2 regions of the Cellulomonas sp. SLBN-39 genome follow, and region 1 is predicted to be linked to the other one. Evidence: predicted binding sites of a transcription regulator. Region 1 holds the regulator's gene; the other holds the start of a gene.
What was found. The regulator LexA, encoded in region 1, represses DNA repair genes until DNA is damaged. The targets are predictions, from matches to a motif close to TCGAACANNTGTTCGA.
Positions count from the first base shown of each region.

Region 1 (8,074 bases):
CCAGCTGCCGACGCTGGTGGCGCGGTTCGCCGCCGACGAGGCGACCTGCCTGTTCGGGACGCTGTCGCTGTGGCAGGGCGTCGACGTCCCCGGGCCGGCGTGCCGCCTCGTCGTCATCGACCGCATCCCGTTCCCGCGCCCCGACGACCCCGTGCGCTCCGCGCGCACGGACGCCGTGGCGGCCGCGGGCGGCAACGGGTTCATGTCGGTGTCCGCGACCCACGCGGCGCTCCTGCTCGCCCAGGGCGCGGGGCGGCTGGTGCGCTCGTCGCAGGACCGCGGCGTCGTGGCCGTGCTCGACCCGCGGCTGTCGACGGCCCGCTACGGGGAGTTCCTGCTGCGGTCGATGCCGGACTTCTGGCGCACCGACGACCGCGACGTCGTGGTGGCCGCGCTGCGCCGCCTGCGCGGAGCCGACTAGCCTTCCACCAGGGGCGCCGACCGGGCGGGCGCCCCCGCGACGACCTGCACCGACGCCCGCGACGAGGGGACATGCCATGGCCGACGCCATCGACGACGAGCTCGACCTGGGCTCGGTCGTCCCACCGCAGCGCCGCACGTCCAAGCTCGGCATCGTCGGCGCGGGCGCCGTCGGCTCGACGATGGCCTACGCGGCGCTGATGCGCGGCGCGGCGCGGACGGTCGCGCTGCTCGACGTCAACAAGCAGAAGGTCGAGGCCGAGGTCCTCGACCTGTCCCACGGCATCCAGTTCATGTCGATGGCCGAGGTCGTCGGCTCCGACGACGTGTCCGTCCTCGCGGACTGCGACATCGTGGTGTTCACGGCCGGCGCGAAGCAGCGTCCGGGGCAGTCCCGGCTCGACCTGGCCGAGGCGACGATCGCCCTCGTGCGCAACGTGCTGCCGGGCATCGTCGAGGTCGCGCCGAACGCGACGTACGTCATGGTGACCAACCCCGTGGACGTCGTCACGTACGCCGCGCTGCAGATCTCCGGCCTGCCGCCGCAGCAGCTCTTCGGCTCGGGCACCGTCCTGGACTCCTCGCGCCTGCGCTACCTCATCGCCCGGCACACCGGGGTGGCCGTGCAGAACGTGCACGCGTACGTGGCCGGCGAGCACGGGGACTCCGAGCTGCCGCTGTGGAGCTCGGCGTCGATCGGCTCCGTGCCGCTGCTCGAGTGGGACGGGATCGGGGAGAACGGGCCCCTCACGCGCGAGGTGCGCGACGCGATGGCCCGCGAGGTCGTCGAGTCCGCGTACCGCATCATCGAGGGCAAGGGGGCGACCAACTACGCGATCGCCCTGGCCGGGTCGCGCATCATCGAGGCCGTGCTCAAGGACGAGAAGCGCATCCTGCCGGTCTCCTCGCTGCTGACCGACTACCTCGGCATCTCCGACGTGTGCCTGTCGGTGCCGACGATCGTCGGTGCGCGCGGGGTGGCCGAGCGGCTCGCCGTCCCGATGTCGTCGGACGAGCTCACGGGGCTGCGCCGGTCGGCGGAGGCCGTCCGCTCGGTCGCCCGCCGGTTCGGCTTCTAGACCGCGCGCAGCAGCTCCCGCACGCAGCAGCGCCCGTCGTCCGCACCGCTGGTGCCGACGACGGGCGCTGCTGCGTGGTGACGGGCCCCGGGGCGGGTCACAGGCTCCGGAGCACGCTGACGACGCGACCGAGGACCGTCGCCTCGTCGCCGGCGATCGGCTCGTAGGCCGCGTTGCGCGGCATGAGCCACACGTGGCCGTCCGCGCGGCGCAGCACCTTGACCGTGGCCTCGCCGTCGATCATCGCGGCCACGATCTCGCCGTTCTCGGCCACCGGCTGCCGTCGCACGACGACCCAGTCGCCGTCGCAGATCGCCGCGTCGAGCATCGAGTCACCGACGACGCGCAGCAGGAAGAGGTCGCCCTCGCCGACGAGCTGGCGGGGGAGGGAGAACACGTCCTCGACGACCTGCTCGGCGAGGATGGGCCCGCCGGCGGCGATGCGTCCGACGACGGGCACGTCCGCCGACGCCGCTGCGGGCACCGTCGACAGCGCCGCGAACCCCGTCCGTGCCGGGCGCGTCCCTGTCCCGTGCGTGCGGTCGCCGTCCGCGACGGGCGCCGCGCCGTCCGGCTGGACGACCTCGATGGCCCGGGGGCGGTGCGGGTCGCGCCGCAGGTAGCCCTTGCGCTCCAGCGCGTTGAGCTGGTGCTTGACGCTGGACGGGCTGGTCAGGCCGACCGCCTCGCCGATCTCGCGCATGCTCGGCGGGTACCCGCGCCGCTCGACGCTGGCGCGGACGGTGTCGAGGACGAGGCGCTGCCGCGGCGTGAGCCCACCCGCCGTCACGTCGACCGCCGGCGCCTGCGCCCCGGCCGGTGGGTTCCCCTGCTGCACGTCCACAACGCCTCCTGAGTCGTGCGGCCGCCGGCCGCGGTCCGCCGCGCGGCACGCGTGCGTGTCGGTGGGCGGTGGTGCACTTCCCGTCGGGAACACCTTACGGGCCCGCGACCTGCGACATCAAACATCTGTTCGAGCGTGTCTCGACGGTCGTCGGCGCCGTCTGGTAGAACTCGTACAGACGTTCGACGAACGCGTGTTCGATTCGGGCGAGGTGCCCGGCGGCAAGGGTCGGCGGGTGCGGGGCGGGCGGTTCGGGACGGAGGCAGGGTCATGGCAGGCACGACGACGGCACCGCGAACGGGTGCGGCAGGGCAGGTCGACGGGGTGCGGCGCCCGGTGCTGCGGGTGGTCCAGGGGGGCGCGGCCGACAAGCCGGCGCCGGGGAGGGTCGCGCCGGCCCGCGCCGGCGGGGCCGCCCGTCCGGCGCGTCCCGCGCCTCGCGCGGTCGAGGAGGCCGGGATCCGCGGGCTGCGGCTGACGCGCCGCGGGCGCGTGGTGGTCTGGGCCCTCGGGCTGCTCCTCGTGGCCGGCGTCGGCGGCGCTGCGTGGTCGGCGCAGGCCGACGGCACGGCGGGCGGGGTGGTGGTCGTCCGTCATGTGGTCGAGCCGGGGGAGACGCTCTGGGCGATCGCCGACCGTGCCGCGGCGGAGGGTGAGGACGTGCGCGACGTCGTGCTCGAGCTGATGCGCCTCAACGACCTCCCGTCGGGCGACCTGCTCGCCGGGCAGACGATCGTGGTCCCGGCCCGGTGACGGCGTGAGCGGCTGGGCAACCGAGCACGAATAGGTTAGGCTTACCTCATTCGGCAGGCTGGGGGGTCGGCCGGACGAGCGGCCCGCGCCCGGCGCGGCCCGCAGCATCAGCGGCGTCGAGGCGAGTTGACGCCGCACGGGACGGGGGCGTCCCGACGAGGGCGGCCGTCACGGACGGCCGCCCTCGGTGCTCCCGCCGCCCGGACGCCGGCACCCGTGTTGCACCGCGGGTGCGGCGCGGCCTAGCGTCACCTCCGACGCCCGGTCCGCCGGCGTCGTCGGACGCCACGACCCGGGAGGGGACCGCCGTGCACTGCCCGTTCTGCCGGCACCCGGACTCGCGCGTCGTGGACTCCCGCACCTCCGACGACGGCGCGTCCATCCGGCGCCGCCGCCAGTGCCCGAGCTGCAACCGGCGTTTCACCACCGTCGAGACGGCGAGCCTGTCGGTCGTCAAGCGGTCCGGCGCCACGGAGCCGTTCAGCCGGGAGAAGATCGCCACCGGGGTGCGCAAGGCGTGCCAGGGGCGCCCGGTCAGCGAGGACGACCTGGCGCTGCTGGCGCAGAAGGTCGAGGAGACGCTGCGGTCCGCCGGGTCGGCCGAGATCGACGCCTACGAGATCGGCCTGGCGATCCTCGGACCCCTGCGCGACCTCGACGAGGTCGCCTACCTGCGGTTCGCGAGCGTCTACCAGGCGTTCGACTCCCTCGACGACTTCGAGTCCGCGATCGCGGTCCTGCGCGCCGAGCGCGAGGACGCCGAGCGTGCACCGTCGTCGCAGGAGCCCGGCCGCGGCTGACCGGCCCCGGCAGGCGTCGGTCGACCCGCACGCAATGGTGTGGCGCGTCGACGTAGGGTCGTCCACGCTGGACAGGCGCCGTCCGGCGCCGAACGGAGCGGAGGAACCCATGGCAGACGACAAGCCGGAAGCGGTCAGCGAGGACGCGAAGGCGCGCTTCCGGGAGGCCCTGGAGCGCAAGAAGGCCGTCGGTCACCCGACGGCGGACGGGTCGCGCAAGACGGGCGGGGTCCACGGGTCGGAGACCGCGGGACCGGTGCAGCGACGGTTCCAGCGCAAGTCCGGCTCCGCCTGACCGGGCCGTGCGGCCCGGCCGTCAGGACAGCAGGCGCAGGCGCAGCGACTCGGGCTGCGCGGCGAGGGCGTCCACGACGGCCGGGGCCACGGCCGAGCCGACGTCCGTGACGACGTAGCCGAGCTCGCCACGCGTGGCCAGGAGCTGGCCCTCGATGTTGACGCCGTGCTCGGCGAGCGTGGCGTTGATCTTCGCCAGCACGCCCGGCACGTTGCGGTGCAGGTAGGCCAGCCGGTGCCACTCGGGCCGCTGGTCGAGAGCCAGGTTCGGCAGGTTCACCGACAGGTTCGTCGAGCCGGTCGCGAGGTGGTCGCGGATCTTGTTGGCCACGAACCGGCCGATCGCCTCCTGCGCCTCCTCGGTCGAGCCGCCCGTGTGCGGGGACAGGATCACGTTGGGCAGGCCGCGCAGCTCGGACTCGAACGGGTCGCCCTTGCGCTTGGGCTCGTCGGGGAACACGTCGACGGCCGCGCCGGCCACGTGGCCCGAGACGACGGCGTCGCGCAGGGCCGCGTAGTCCACGACGAAGCCGCGCGAGAGGTTGAGGAAGATCGCCCCGGGGCGCATGCGCGCGAGCTGCTTGGCGCCGAACATCCCGGCGTTGCCGGAGCGCCCGTCGACGTGCAGCGTGACGACGTCCGCGGTCTCGAGGAGCTCGTCGAGGGTCTCCATGCGCCGCGCGTTGCCGAGCGCGAGCTTCTCGGCGGTGTCGTAGAACACGACCGACATGCCGAGGTTCTCGGCGAGCACCGACAGCTGCGTGCCGATGTTGCCGTACCCGACGATGCCGAGCGTGCGGCCCCGGACCTCGTGCGCGCCCGTCGCGGACTTGTTCCACACGCCGTCGTGCATCTCCTTGTCCAGCACCGTCAGGCGTCGGGTCAGGGCGATGATGTCCGCGATCGCGATCTCCACGACCGAGCGGGTGTTCGAGAACGGTGCGTTGAAGACCGCGATGCCCCGCTCGGCGGCGGCCTGCAGGTCGACCTGGTTGGTGCCGATGCAGAACGCGCCGACGACCTCCAGGTCTGGGGCCGCGGCGAGCGCGGCCGCCGTCACCTGCGTCTTGGACCGGATGCCCAGCACCTGCACCCCGGACAGCGCCTCGACCAGCTCGGGCTCGTCGAGGGCACCCGTGCGGGTGATCACGTCGAACCCGGCGGCCTCGAGGATCGTTCGGGCCTGCGGGTGGAGGTTCTCGAGCAGCAGCGCGGTGGGCACGGGCCCATCGTGCTCCGCGTCCGGCGGGTGGACCAAAGCCGTCCCGGTCCGCGGACGGCCCGTGCTCAGCCGGGCATCCCGTCGGGCAGGGCCCGGCTGTGCACGACGTGCAGCACCCCCGTCGGTCGGGTCATCGCCACGAACAGGTCGCCGGCGGAGCCCTCGAGCACCTCGGCCGGCTCGACGAGCACGACCGCGTCGAACTCCAGCCCCTTGGCCTGCAGCGGCGTGAGCACCACGAGCGGCACCTCGAGGTCGGTGAGGGCGCCCCGGCCGGGCACCTGACGGCCGCGGCGGGCCAGCGCGTCCCGCAGGGCCGGAACCCGGGCGGCGGAGGCGACCAGCGCGGCACGCCCCCCGCCGCGGGCGTCGCGCACCCGTGCGGCGAGGTCGTCCGCGGCGGCCGCGGCGGCCTCCACGAGCCCGGCCGGGTCCGGGACGTGGTCGACCACGAGCGCGTCGGGCACGTCGCGCGCGGACGTCAGCCGGCTGACGGGCAGGCCCGCCGCGACCGCGACCGCACGGGCCGCGTCGGCGACCGCCGCCGGCGTCCGGTAGTTCACCGTGAGCTCGGCCAGCCGCCAGTCGGTGCGCAGCACCGGGTCGAGCATGCTGCCCCAGTCGTGCGCGCCGGCCCGCGTCGACGTCTGCGCGACGTCGCCGACGACCGTCATGGAGCGGGTCGGCACCCGGCGCAGCAGCGCGCGCCAGGCCATCGCCGAGAGCTCCTGCGCCTCGTCGACCACCACGTGGCCGTACGTCCACGACCGGTCCGCGGCGGCGCGCTCGGCGGTCGTCAGCCCCGAACCCCCGCCGGAGAACCGGTCGGCGAGCACCTCGGCCGAGACCATGTCGCCGGCACCCGTCGATCGCAGCACGTCCCGGGCGTAGGCCAGCTCCTGCGAGCGGCGCTCGGCGTCGGCCCGGGCCTGCGCACGGGCGGCCTGGTCGTCCTCGCCGAGCAGCTCGGCGGCCTCGTCGAGGAGGGGGACGTCGGCGGGCGTCCACGGGGCGTCGGCCGGGCGGGCCAGCAGCCGGCGTTCGGCGGGGGTGAGCTCCGGCGCCGCGGCCTCGAGACGGTGCGGCTTGGCCCACAGGTCCGCGACGAGCTTCTGCGGGGTGATCGGCATCCACGCGAGGTTCAGCGCGACCCGCACCTCGCGGGTCGTGCGCAGGTCCTCCAGCACCTCCGCGCGGTCCTCGGGGGCGACGTCCCAGCTGAGCTGCTCGACGTACTGCTGCGCGAGGCGACCGAGCATGTCGCGCACGAACGAGACCCGGGCCTCGTTGTGCGGCTTGTGGTGCCGGCGGGTGCGCGCGATCGCCGACGCCACGTCCTGCGGGCGCACGACCACGGTGATGCCGTCGACCCGCACCTCGACCGGAGCCGCGGGCACGCGCTGGCGCTGGCGGACCGCGCGGGCCACGACCTTGGCCATCAGCGCCCGACCCTTGATCTCGGCGACCGCGTCCGCCTCGGACCCGCGCGCCTCCACGCCCGGCACGAGGTCGGCGACGGTGGCGGTGACCACGCCCGTCTCGCCCAGCGAGGGCAGGACCTGGTCGATGTACCGCAGGAACGTGCGCGACGGGCCGACGAGCAGCACACCGGAGCGCTCGAGCAGGCGCCGGTGCGCGTACAGCAGGTAGGCGGCCCGGTGGAGGGCGACGGCCGTCTTGCCCGTGCCCGGCCCGCCCTGCACCACGAGGGTGCCCGCGAGCTCGGACCGGATGATGGCGTCCTGCTCGGCCTGGATGGTCGCGACGATGTCGCCCATGCGCCCCGTGCGCCCCGCCGCCAGCGCCGCCAGCAGGGCGCCCTCGCCCGACAGGCCGGACAGGTCCGCGGGGTCGACGCCCTGGGCGGCCAGCGCGTCGAGGTCGAGGACCTCGTCCTCCACGCCGGTCACCGACCGGCCGCTCGTCACCAGGTGGCGGCGGCGCACGACGCCGTCGGGCCGCGCGGCGGTGGCCCGGTAGAACGCCTGCGCGGCAGGCGCACGCCAGTCCGTCAGCAGCGGCGACTGGTCCTCGTCGGTCAGCCCGATGCGCCCGACGTAGCGCCGCTCCCCGTCCGTGAGGTCCAGGCGGCCGAACGTCAGCCGCTCCTCGACCGCCTCGAGCTGGGCGAGCCGGTCCTCGTAGAGGGTGGCGAACGCGTCCCGCTCGGACCGGTTCTGCGGCGAGCCGGACGGACCCTCCCGGCGGACCGCCGTCAGCCGGCCCCGGGTGTGCGCCCGCAGCGCGTCGAGGCGCCCGTACAACCGGTCCACGACCTTCTGCTCGTCGGCCAGACCGTCGTCACTGCCCGTCACCGGCACGTCTCCCGTCCACGACCGTCGCTCGAACGCCGCCGGGCCGGACCCCTCGGGGTGCGCCCGCGCGGCGGCCGTCCATTATCCGCCCCGCCGCGTCCCCCCGGCGACGACGGCGCCGCCGCACGGGTGCACGCGCGGCCCGCAGGCGCGCGACCAGGGACCGCGGCACCCCGACGCAGGCCCTAGAGTCGTGCCACCCCCGAGCGGAAGGACGGTCGTGGACACCTCGGCGGCCACGTCGGACCCCGTGCGCGGACCCGTGCACCCCGGCACCGGACCAGCGCTGCGCGTCCTGCTCGTCGAGGACGACGACGGCGACGCGCTGCTCGTGGCGGAGCACCTGC
Region 1 covers NZ_VFOA01000001.1:3,913,945-3,922,018, reverse strand. The annotation lists gene FBY24_RS17845 (ATP-dependent DNA helicase) at 1-421, shown strand, start outside; gene FBY24_RS17840 (L-lactate dehydrogenase) at 498-1,499, shown strand; gene lexA (transcriptional repressor LexA) at 1,597-2,337, opposite strand; gene FBY24_RS17830 (LysM peptidoglycan-binding domain-containing protein) at 2,614-3,096, shown strand; gene nrdR (transcriptional regulator NrdR) at 3,405-3,896, shown strand; gene FBY24_RS17820 (DUF5302 domain-containing protein) at 4,006-4,191, shown strand; gene serA (phosphoglycerate dehydrogenase) at 4,213-5,412, opposite strand; gene FBY24_RS17810 (AAA family ATPase) at 5,478-7,727, opposite strand; gene FBY24_RS17805 (PP2C family protein-serine/threonine phosphatase) at 7,948-8,074, shown strand, end outside.

Region 2 (8,074 bases), 450 kb from region 1:
CTGCCGCCCGGCCCCAGCGCGGATCCGTTCGTCTTCGCGCTGTTCGCCGTCTTCGAGGTCCTGCTCGCCGCGGTGTACACCGGCATCGGCCGGCGCGCCCTGGCGCTGGGCGTCGAGCACGCCCACCGGCGCACGTCGATGAAGCACGACGGGCGCACCTACGCCCAGGACCCCGACATCCGCTGGAAGGTCGCCGACGCGGCCCTCGCCCAGGACGGCGCCGAGCTGCAGGTCGTCGCGCTCGCGCGGGACGTCGACGAGGACGCCGACCACGGTGCGCGCTGGTTCGCCCAGCTCGTCGGCCTCAAGGTCCGGGCCACCGAGAGCGCCCGGGTCGTCGTCGACCTGGCGCTGCGGGTCTCGGGCGGGGGCGCGTACTCCTCCGGCAGCGAGCTGGCGCGGCTGTACCGCGACGTGCTCGCGGGGATCTACCACCCGTCGGACGACGAGTCCGCGCACGGCACCGTCGCGACGTCCGTCCTCGGCCCGCCGCAGGGCTGAGGGGTCACCAGCCCCGGGCGCGCCACGCGTCCAGGTGCGGGCGCTCGGCGCCGAGGGTCGTGTCGGCGCCGTGCCCCGGGTACACCCACGTCGCGTCGTCGAACCGGTCGAAGACCCGTGCGCGGACGTCGGTGAACAGCTGCTCGAACCGCTCCGGATCGCCCCCGGTGGCCCCGACGCCACCGGGGAAGAGGCTGTCCCCGGTGAACAGGTGGACGCGCCCGGGCACGGCGTCGGGCACGTGGACGTGCTCGGGCTCGCGCAGGGCGAGGGCCACCGACCCCGGCGTGTGACCCCGCAGCGCGACGACCTCCAGCACGAGGTGCCCGACGGTGAGGGTGTCCCCGTGCACGAGCCGGCGCACGGGGGCACCACCGGCGGCGGCGCCGACAGCGTCCGCGTCGTCGGCGCCGGCCGCGAGGTCCGCACCGGTCACGGCCAGCACGGACACGAGCGCTCCCACGTGGTCGGCGTGCCGGTGCGTCGTGACCACGGTGGCGAGGCGGGCGGCCGGGGACCCCTCGCGCACGAGCGCGAGCAGCCGGTCGGGGTCGGCCGCCGCGTCGACGAGCAGCTGCGCGCCCGAGCGTCGGCACGTCACCAGGTACGCGTTGTTCGCGCCCGGGCCGACGGCGACCTTGCGCACCACCGCGTCGTCGAGCTCGCGCACCGCGGTGGGGCCGCCCACGCGGACGTCGCCGGTGTAGCTCATCCTCGGTCCTCCTCGTCCGTCGTGCGCCGCTGCTCGCGGTCCGGTCCTGCGACCGGTGCGCCCGACCGCTCGGCACGCAGCCGTTCGGCACGCCCGTGGCTGTGGGCGGCACGCACCAGCGCGAGGTGCGACAGCGCCTGCGGCACGTTGCCGAGCATGTGCCCGCCCACGGGGTCGTACTGCTCGGCCAGCAGGCCCAGGTCGCCGCCGAGCGGGACCACGGCGTCGAGCACCCGGGTCGCACCGTCCACGTCGCCCGCCCGGGCGAGCGCGTCCGCGAGCCACGACGAGCACGCCAGGAACGGCGCCTCCGGCCCGGCGAGGCCGTCGTCGGTCGCCTCCGTGCGGTAGCGCAGCAGCAGGCCGGGTGCGACCTCCAGCTCCTCCCGGACGGCCGCGACCGTGGACAGCACCCGCGGGTCGTCCGCGGGCAGGAACCCGACGAGCGGGATCTGCAGGAGCGCGGCGTCGGTGTGCTCCGCGCCCTCGTGCTGCACGAACGAACGGCGCCGCGACGACCACCCCCGGGCGAGGACGTCGGCGTGGATCTCGTCGCGCGCCGCCTCCCAGCGCGCCAGCGGGGCCGCCAGCCCGTACGCCCGCGCGCCGCGCACGGCCCGGTCGACGGCCGCCCACGTCATCACCCCGGAGTGCGTGAACCGGCGCGGTGCGCCCCGGACCTCCCAGATCCCCCGGTCGGGCTCTTGCCACCCGTCCAGCAGGGCGTCGACGAGCCGGCGCTGCAGCGCCCACGACGCGGTCGTCTCGGCCAGCCCCGCGTCGCGGGCCACCGCCAGCGCGCACATCACCTCGCCGAGGACGTCGTGCTGGACCTGGTCGACCGCGCCGTTCCCGACGCGCACCGGGCGCGATCCCGCCCAGCCGGGCAGGTGGTCGAGCTCGCGCTCCGGCATCCGCCGGCCGCCGTCGACCCGGTACATGATCTGCACGTCCCGCGGGTCCCCGGCGACGGCCCGCAGCAACCAGTCCCGCCACTGCGTGGCCTCGTGGCGGAAGCCCTGCTCGACCAGCGCCTCGACCGTCAGGGCCGCGTCGCGCAGCCACGTGTACCGGTAGTCCCAGTTGCGCGTGCCGCCCGGCGACTCGGGCAGCGACGTGGTCGCGGCCGCGACGATCCCGCCCGTCGCGGAGTCGGTGAGCATGCGCAGCACGAGCAGCGAGCGGACCACGGCCTCGCGGTACCGACCCTGGTACCGGCAGCCGCGCGCCCACAGGCCCCAGGCCGTCGCGGTCGCCTCGACGCGGGCCCCGTCGGGCAGGCGCGGCGGGGTCGGGCGCCACGACGGCGTCCAGGTCAGCGACAGGTCCACGGACTCGCCCGCGCGCAGCGTGAAGCGGTCGACGTGGTGGTGGTCGTCGGCGCGCGGCAGACGGGTGCCGCGCAGCACGAGGGCGTCCGGGCCGGCCGTCGCGCGGATCGTGTCGCAGCCCTGCGCGTCCTGCACGTGCTGCACCCACGGCTCGACGGCCCCGTAGCCGAACCGCACCGTCCACTCGTGCTCGACCTCGACCTCGCCCTCGGTGCACGTCAGCCGCCGCACGAGGTCCGCGCGTCCGTCGCCGAGCGGCATGGCGTCCACGGCGACGGCCGTGCCCGTGGCCGAGCGGTACGTCGTCTCGAGCACGAACGAGTCGCCGACCCAGCGCCGGCGCTCGCAGGTGGCGCCGGCGACGGCGAGGCGCCACCGGCCGTGCTCGGGGCCGCCCAGGAGGGCGGCGAAGCAGGCGTCGGAGTCGAAGCCCGGCAGGCAGAGCCAGTCGACGGACCCGTCGCGCGAGACGAGCGCGGCGGTGTGGCCGTCGCCGACCACGGCGTAGTCCTCGACGGGCGACTGGCCGGGCAGCAGGTGGGCGGACGGGACCGGGGCGTGGTGCGGGCGCATCGGTCCCAGGATGACGCGCCGGGGTCTGCGCCGCAGGTCGCACGCCCCCGGTGCCACCGGGGCGTCGAACACGTGTGCGATTGTCGGCGGGTCCGCGTACAGTCGTGCGACGTGAACGACCGACTGGTGGTCCGTGGGGCCCGCGAGCACAACCTGCGCAACGTCGACCTCGACCTTCCGCGTGACGCGCTCATCGCGTTCACGGGGCTCTCGGGGTCGGGCAAGTCGTCCCTGGCGTTCGACACGATCTTCGCCGAAGGCCAGCGCCGCTACGTCGAGTCGCTGTCGGCGTACGCCCGTCAGTTCCTCGGGCAGATGGACAAGCCCGACGTGGACTTCATCGAGGGCCTGTCGCCCGCGGTGTCGATCGACCAGAAGTCCACGAACAGGAACCCGCGCTCGACGGTGGGCACGATCACGGAGGTCTACGACTACCTGCGTCTGCTGTTCGCGAGGGCGGGGACCCAGCACTGCCCGGTGTGCGGCGAGCGGGTCACGGCCCAGACGCCGCAGCAGATCGTCGACCGGCTGCTCGAGCTGCCGGAGGGCACCCGGTACCAGGTGCTCGCGCCGGTGGTGCGTGGCCGCAAGGGTGAGTACGCGGACCTGTTCCGCGAGCTGCAGGGCAAGGGCTTCGCGCGGGCGCGCGTCGACGGCGAGGTCGTCCAGCTGACGTCGCCGCCCACGCTGGAGAAGAAGCTCAAGCACGACATCGAGGTCGTCGTCGACCGGCTCGTCGCGCGCGAGGGCGTGCAGCGCCGCCTGACGGACTCGGTGGAGACCGCCCTCGGCCTGGCGGGCGGCCTGCTGCTCGTCGAGCTGGTGGACGCGGAGGCCGACGACCCGGAGCGGGTGCGCCGGTTCTCCGAGACGCGGGCCTGCCCGAACGACCACGCGCTGTCCCTCGACGAGATCGAGCCGCGCACGTTCTCGTTCAACGCCCCGTACGGCGCGTGCCCCGAGTGCACGGGCATCGGGTCGCGCCTCGAGGTCGACCCCGAGCTCGTGGTCCCGGACGACGAGCTGTCGCTCGCCGACGGTGCGGTGGCGCCGTGGTCGCAGACGTCCGCCGACTACTTCCAGCGGGTGCTGTCGGCGCTGGCCAAGGACATGGGCTTCTCGATGGACGTGCCGTGGCGCGCCCTGCCGCAGCGCGCTCGCGACGCCGTCCTGCACGGCGAGAACCACGAGGTCCAGGTCCGCTACAAGAACCGGTGGGGGCGCGAGCGCACCTACGCGACGGGCTTCGAGGGTGTCATCACGTTCCTCGAGCGCCGGCACGCGGAGACCGAGTCGGAGTGGAGCAAGGAGAAGTACGAGTCGTACATGCGCGAGGTGCCCTGCCCCGTCTGCAAGGGCGCGCGCCTGAAGCCCGAGGTGCTCGCGGTCAAGGTCGGCGGACGGTCGATCGCCGAGGTCTGCGACCTGCCCATCGCCGAGGCCCGGACCTTCCTCGACGGGCTGGAGCTGGGGGAGCGGGAGCGGGCGATCGCCGCGCAGGTGCTCAAGGAGATCCAGGCCCGCCTGGGCTTCCTGCTCGACGTCGGCCTGGACTACCTCTCGCTCATGCGTCCCGCGGGGACGCTCTCCGGCGGCGAGGCCCAGCGGATCCGGCTGGCCACGCAGATCGGGTCCGGCCTGGTCGGGGTGCTGTACGTGCTCGACGAGCCCTCGATCGGCCTGCACCAGCGGGACAACCGCCGGCTCATCGACACCCTGACCCGGCTCCGGGACCTGGGCAACACGCTCATCGTCGTGGAGCACGACGAGGACACGATCCGCACGGCGGACTGGGTCGTCGACATCGGCCCCGGCGCCGGCGAGCACGGCGGTCGGGTGGTGCACTCCGGGGACCTCGACGGGCTGCTCGCGTCGACGGAGTCGGTGACGGGGGCGTACCTGTCCGGGCGCCGCTCGATCCCCATGCCGGCGATGCGGCGCCCCGTCGACCGGTCGCGGCAGGTCACGGTGGTCGGTGCACGCGAGCACAACCTCCAGGGCATCGACGTGTCGTTCCCGCTCGGCACGTTCACGGCGGTCACCGGGGTCTCGGGCTCGGGCAAGTCGACCCTCGTGAACTCGATCCTCTACACGGTCCTGGCCAACGAGCTGAACGGTGCGCGGCAGGTCGCCGGCCGGCACCGGCGCGTGACGGGCCTCGACCAGCTCGACAAGGTCGTCCACGTCGACCAGGGGCCGATCGGCCGCACGCCGCGGTCCAACCCCGCCACCTACACCGGCGTCTGGGACCACGTGCGCCGGCTGTTCGCCGAGACGAGCGAGGCCAAGGTCCGCGGCTACACCCCCGGGCGCTTCTCCTTCAACGTCAAGGGCGGGCGCTGCGAGGCGTGCTCGGGCGACGGCACGCTGAAGATCGAGATGAACTTCCTCCCCGACGTGTACGTGCCCTGCGAGGTGTGCCACGGGGCGCGGTACAACCGCGAGACCCTCGAGGTGCACTTCAAGGGCAAGACCGTGGCGGACGTGCTGGCGATGCCGATCGAGGAGGCCGCGGAGTTCTTCGCCGCGGTCCCCGCGATCGCCCGCCACCTGCGCACCCTCGTCGACGTGGGCCTGGGGTACGTGCGCCTGGGGCAGCCGGCGCCGACGCTGTCGGGCGGCGAGGCGCAGCGCGTCAAGCTCGCGGCCGAGCTGCAGCGCCGCTCCACGGGCCGCACCATCTACGTGCTCGACGAGCCGACGACGGGTCTGCACTTCGAGGACATCCGCAAGCTCCTCGGCGTCCTGCAGTCGCTGGTCGACAAGGGCAACACCGTGCTGGTCATCGAGCACAACCTCGACGTGATCAAGAACGCCGACTGGGTCGTCGACATGGGCCCCGAGGGCGGCAGCGGCGGAGGGCGGGTCGTGGCCCAGGGCACGCCGGAGCACGTGGCCGGCGTCCCGGAGAGCCACACGGGCCGGTTCCTCGCCGAGGTGCTCGAGCCGCAGCGGGCCGAGGCCAGCGCCTGAGGCGTCCGTCGCGGGCCGGTGCCCGCGACGGACGTGCTTCCCGCGGCCCCGGGGACCTCAGGCCGCTGCGGCGACCGTCACCGGGGTCGGCTCGTGTCGGACCGTGAAGTTCACCGACCGGGCGATGAAGCAGTGCTCGTGGGCCCGCCGGTGCAGGTCCGCCAGGAGGTCGTCGTCGACGCGTGCCCCGTCGGGCAGCGTCGCGCGTGCGACCGTGACGCGCGGGCGCAGGACGACCTCCGTGAACTGGCCGTGCCCCGCCGACTCGATCCGCATCGTCCCCGACGCGGCGTCGTCGTACCCCACGACCACCACGCCGGCCGCCGCGGCCAGGTGCAGGAACCACAGCATGTGGCACTGGGCCAGCGCCCCGACGAGGAGGTCCTCGGGCGACCACCGGTCGGGGTCGCCGCGGAACCCCGGGTCGGACGTGCCGGGCAGCGGCGGCTTGCCGCCGGACGTCAGCGTGTGGTCGCGGCCGTACGACGTGTACGTCGCGGTGCCGTCGGCACCGGCGCCCGTCCACGCGAGGTCCACCGAGTACTGGTGCAGCAGCTGGGCCATGATCCCACCCTAGTGGCGCAGGTCACAGGCGCACGCGCGGGCGGGCCCGCCGCCGACGACGGTGTCGGAGCGGCGAACTAGGCTCGCCGCATGGCCGACCCCGCGACGTACCGACCCGCCCCCGGCGAGATCCCGGACGCCCCCGGGGTCTACCGGTTCCGGGACGAGCACGGCCGCGTCGTGTACGTCGGCAAGGCCAAGAGCCTGCGCAGCCGCCTGAACAGCTACTTCCAGGACCTCGCCGCCCTGCACCCGCGCACGCAGCAGATGGTGACCACCGCCGCGTCCGTCCAGTGGACCGTCGTGGGTACCGAGGTCGAGGCCCTCGCGCTCGAGTACTCCTGGATCAAGGAGTTCGACCCCCGGTTCAACGTCAAGTACCGCGACGACAAGTCCTACCCGTACCTCGCCGTGACCATGGCCGACGAGGTGCCCCGCGTCCAGGTCATGCGCGGCGCCCGCCGCAAGGGCACCCGCTACTTCGGGCCCTACGCCCACGCGTGGGCCATCCGCGAGACCGTCGACCTGCTGCTGCGGGTCTTCCCCGTGCGCACCTGCTCCGCCGGGGTCTTCAAGCGGGCACGCCAGCAGGGCCGCCCCTGCCTGCTCGGGTACATCGACAAGTGCTCCGCACCCTGCGTGGGTCGCATCAGCACCGACGACCACCACCGCCTCGCGCAGGACTTCTGCGACTTCATGGCCGGCGACACCGCCCGCTTCACGCGGCGCCTGACCGCCGCCATGAAGGAGGCCGCCGCCGAGCTCGACTACGAGCGCGCCGCACGCCTGCGTGACGACGTCGCGACCCTGCAGAAGGCGACCGAGCGCAACGCCGTCGTCCTGCCCGACGGCACCGACGCCGACGTGTTCGCGCTCGCGGGCGACGAGCTCGAGGCCGCCGTGCAGGTGTTCCACGTGCGCGACGGCCGCATCCGCGGGCAGCGCGGCTGGGTGGTGGAGAAGGTCGAGGACCTGCAGGACGCCGACCTCGTCGAGCACCTCCTCCAGCAGGTCTACGGCAGCGAGGACGGCGGCGACGGCGGCACCGGGGCGGTCCCGCGCGAGGTCCTCGTTCCCGTGCTGCCCACCGACGTCGAGCAGGTCCAGACGTGGCTCAGCGGGCTGCGCGGCTCCCGGGTGCAGGTGCGCGTGCCCCAGCGCGGCGACAAGCGCGAGCTCGCCGCCACCGTGCACCGCAACGCCGAGCACGCCCTCGTGCTGCACCGCACCCGCCGCGCCGGCGACCTCACGTCCCGCAGCCAGGCCCTGCGCGAGATCCAGGAGGCCCTCGACCTGCCCACCGCACCCCTGCGGATCGAGTGCTACGACGTCTCCCACAACCAGGGCACCTACCAGTCGGCCTCCATGGTCGTCTTCGAGGACGGGCTCGCCCGCAAGAGCGAGTACCGGCTGTTCAGCG
Region 2 covers NZ_VFOA01000001.1:3,467,787-3,475,860, forward strand. The annotation lists gene FBY24_RS15790 (acyl-CoA dehydrogenase family protein) at 1-501, shown strand, start outside; gene FBY24_RS15795 (MBL fold metallo-hydrolase) at 506-1,213, opposite strand; gene FBY24_RS15800 (glycoside hydrolase family 15 protein) at 1,210-3,117, opposite strand; gene uvrA (excinuclease ABC subunit UvrA) at 3,229-6,090, shown strand; gene FBY24_RS15810 (OsmC family protein) at 6,148-6,654, opposite strand; gene uvrC (excinuclease ABC subunit UvrC) at 6,745-8,074, shown strand, end outside.
Region 2: the regulator LexA is predicted to act here: its motif matches at 3,182-3,197, upstream of uvrA (excinuclease ABC subunit UvrA).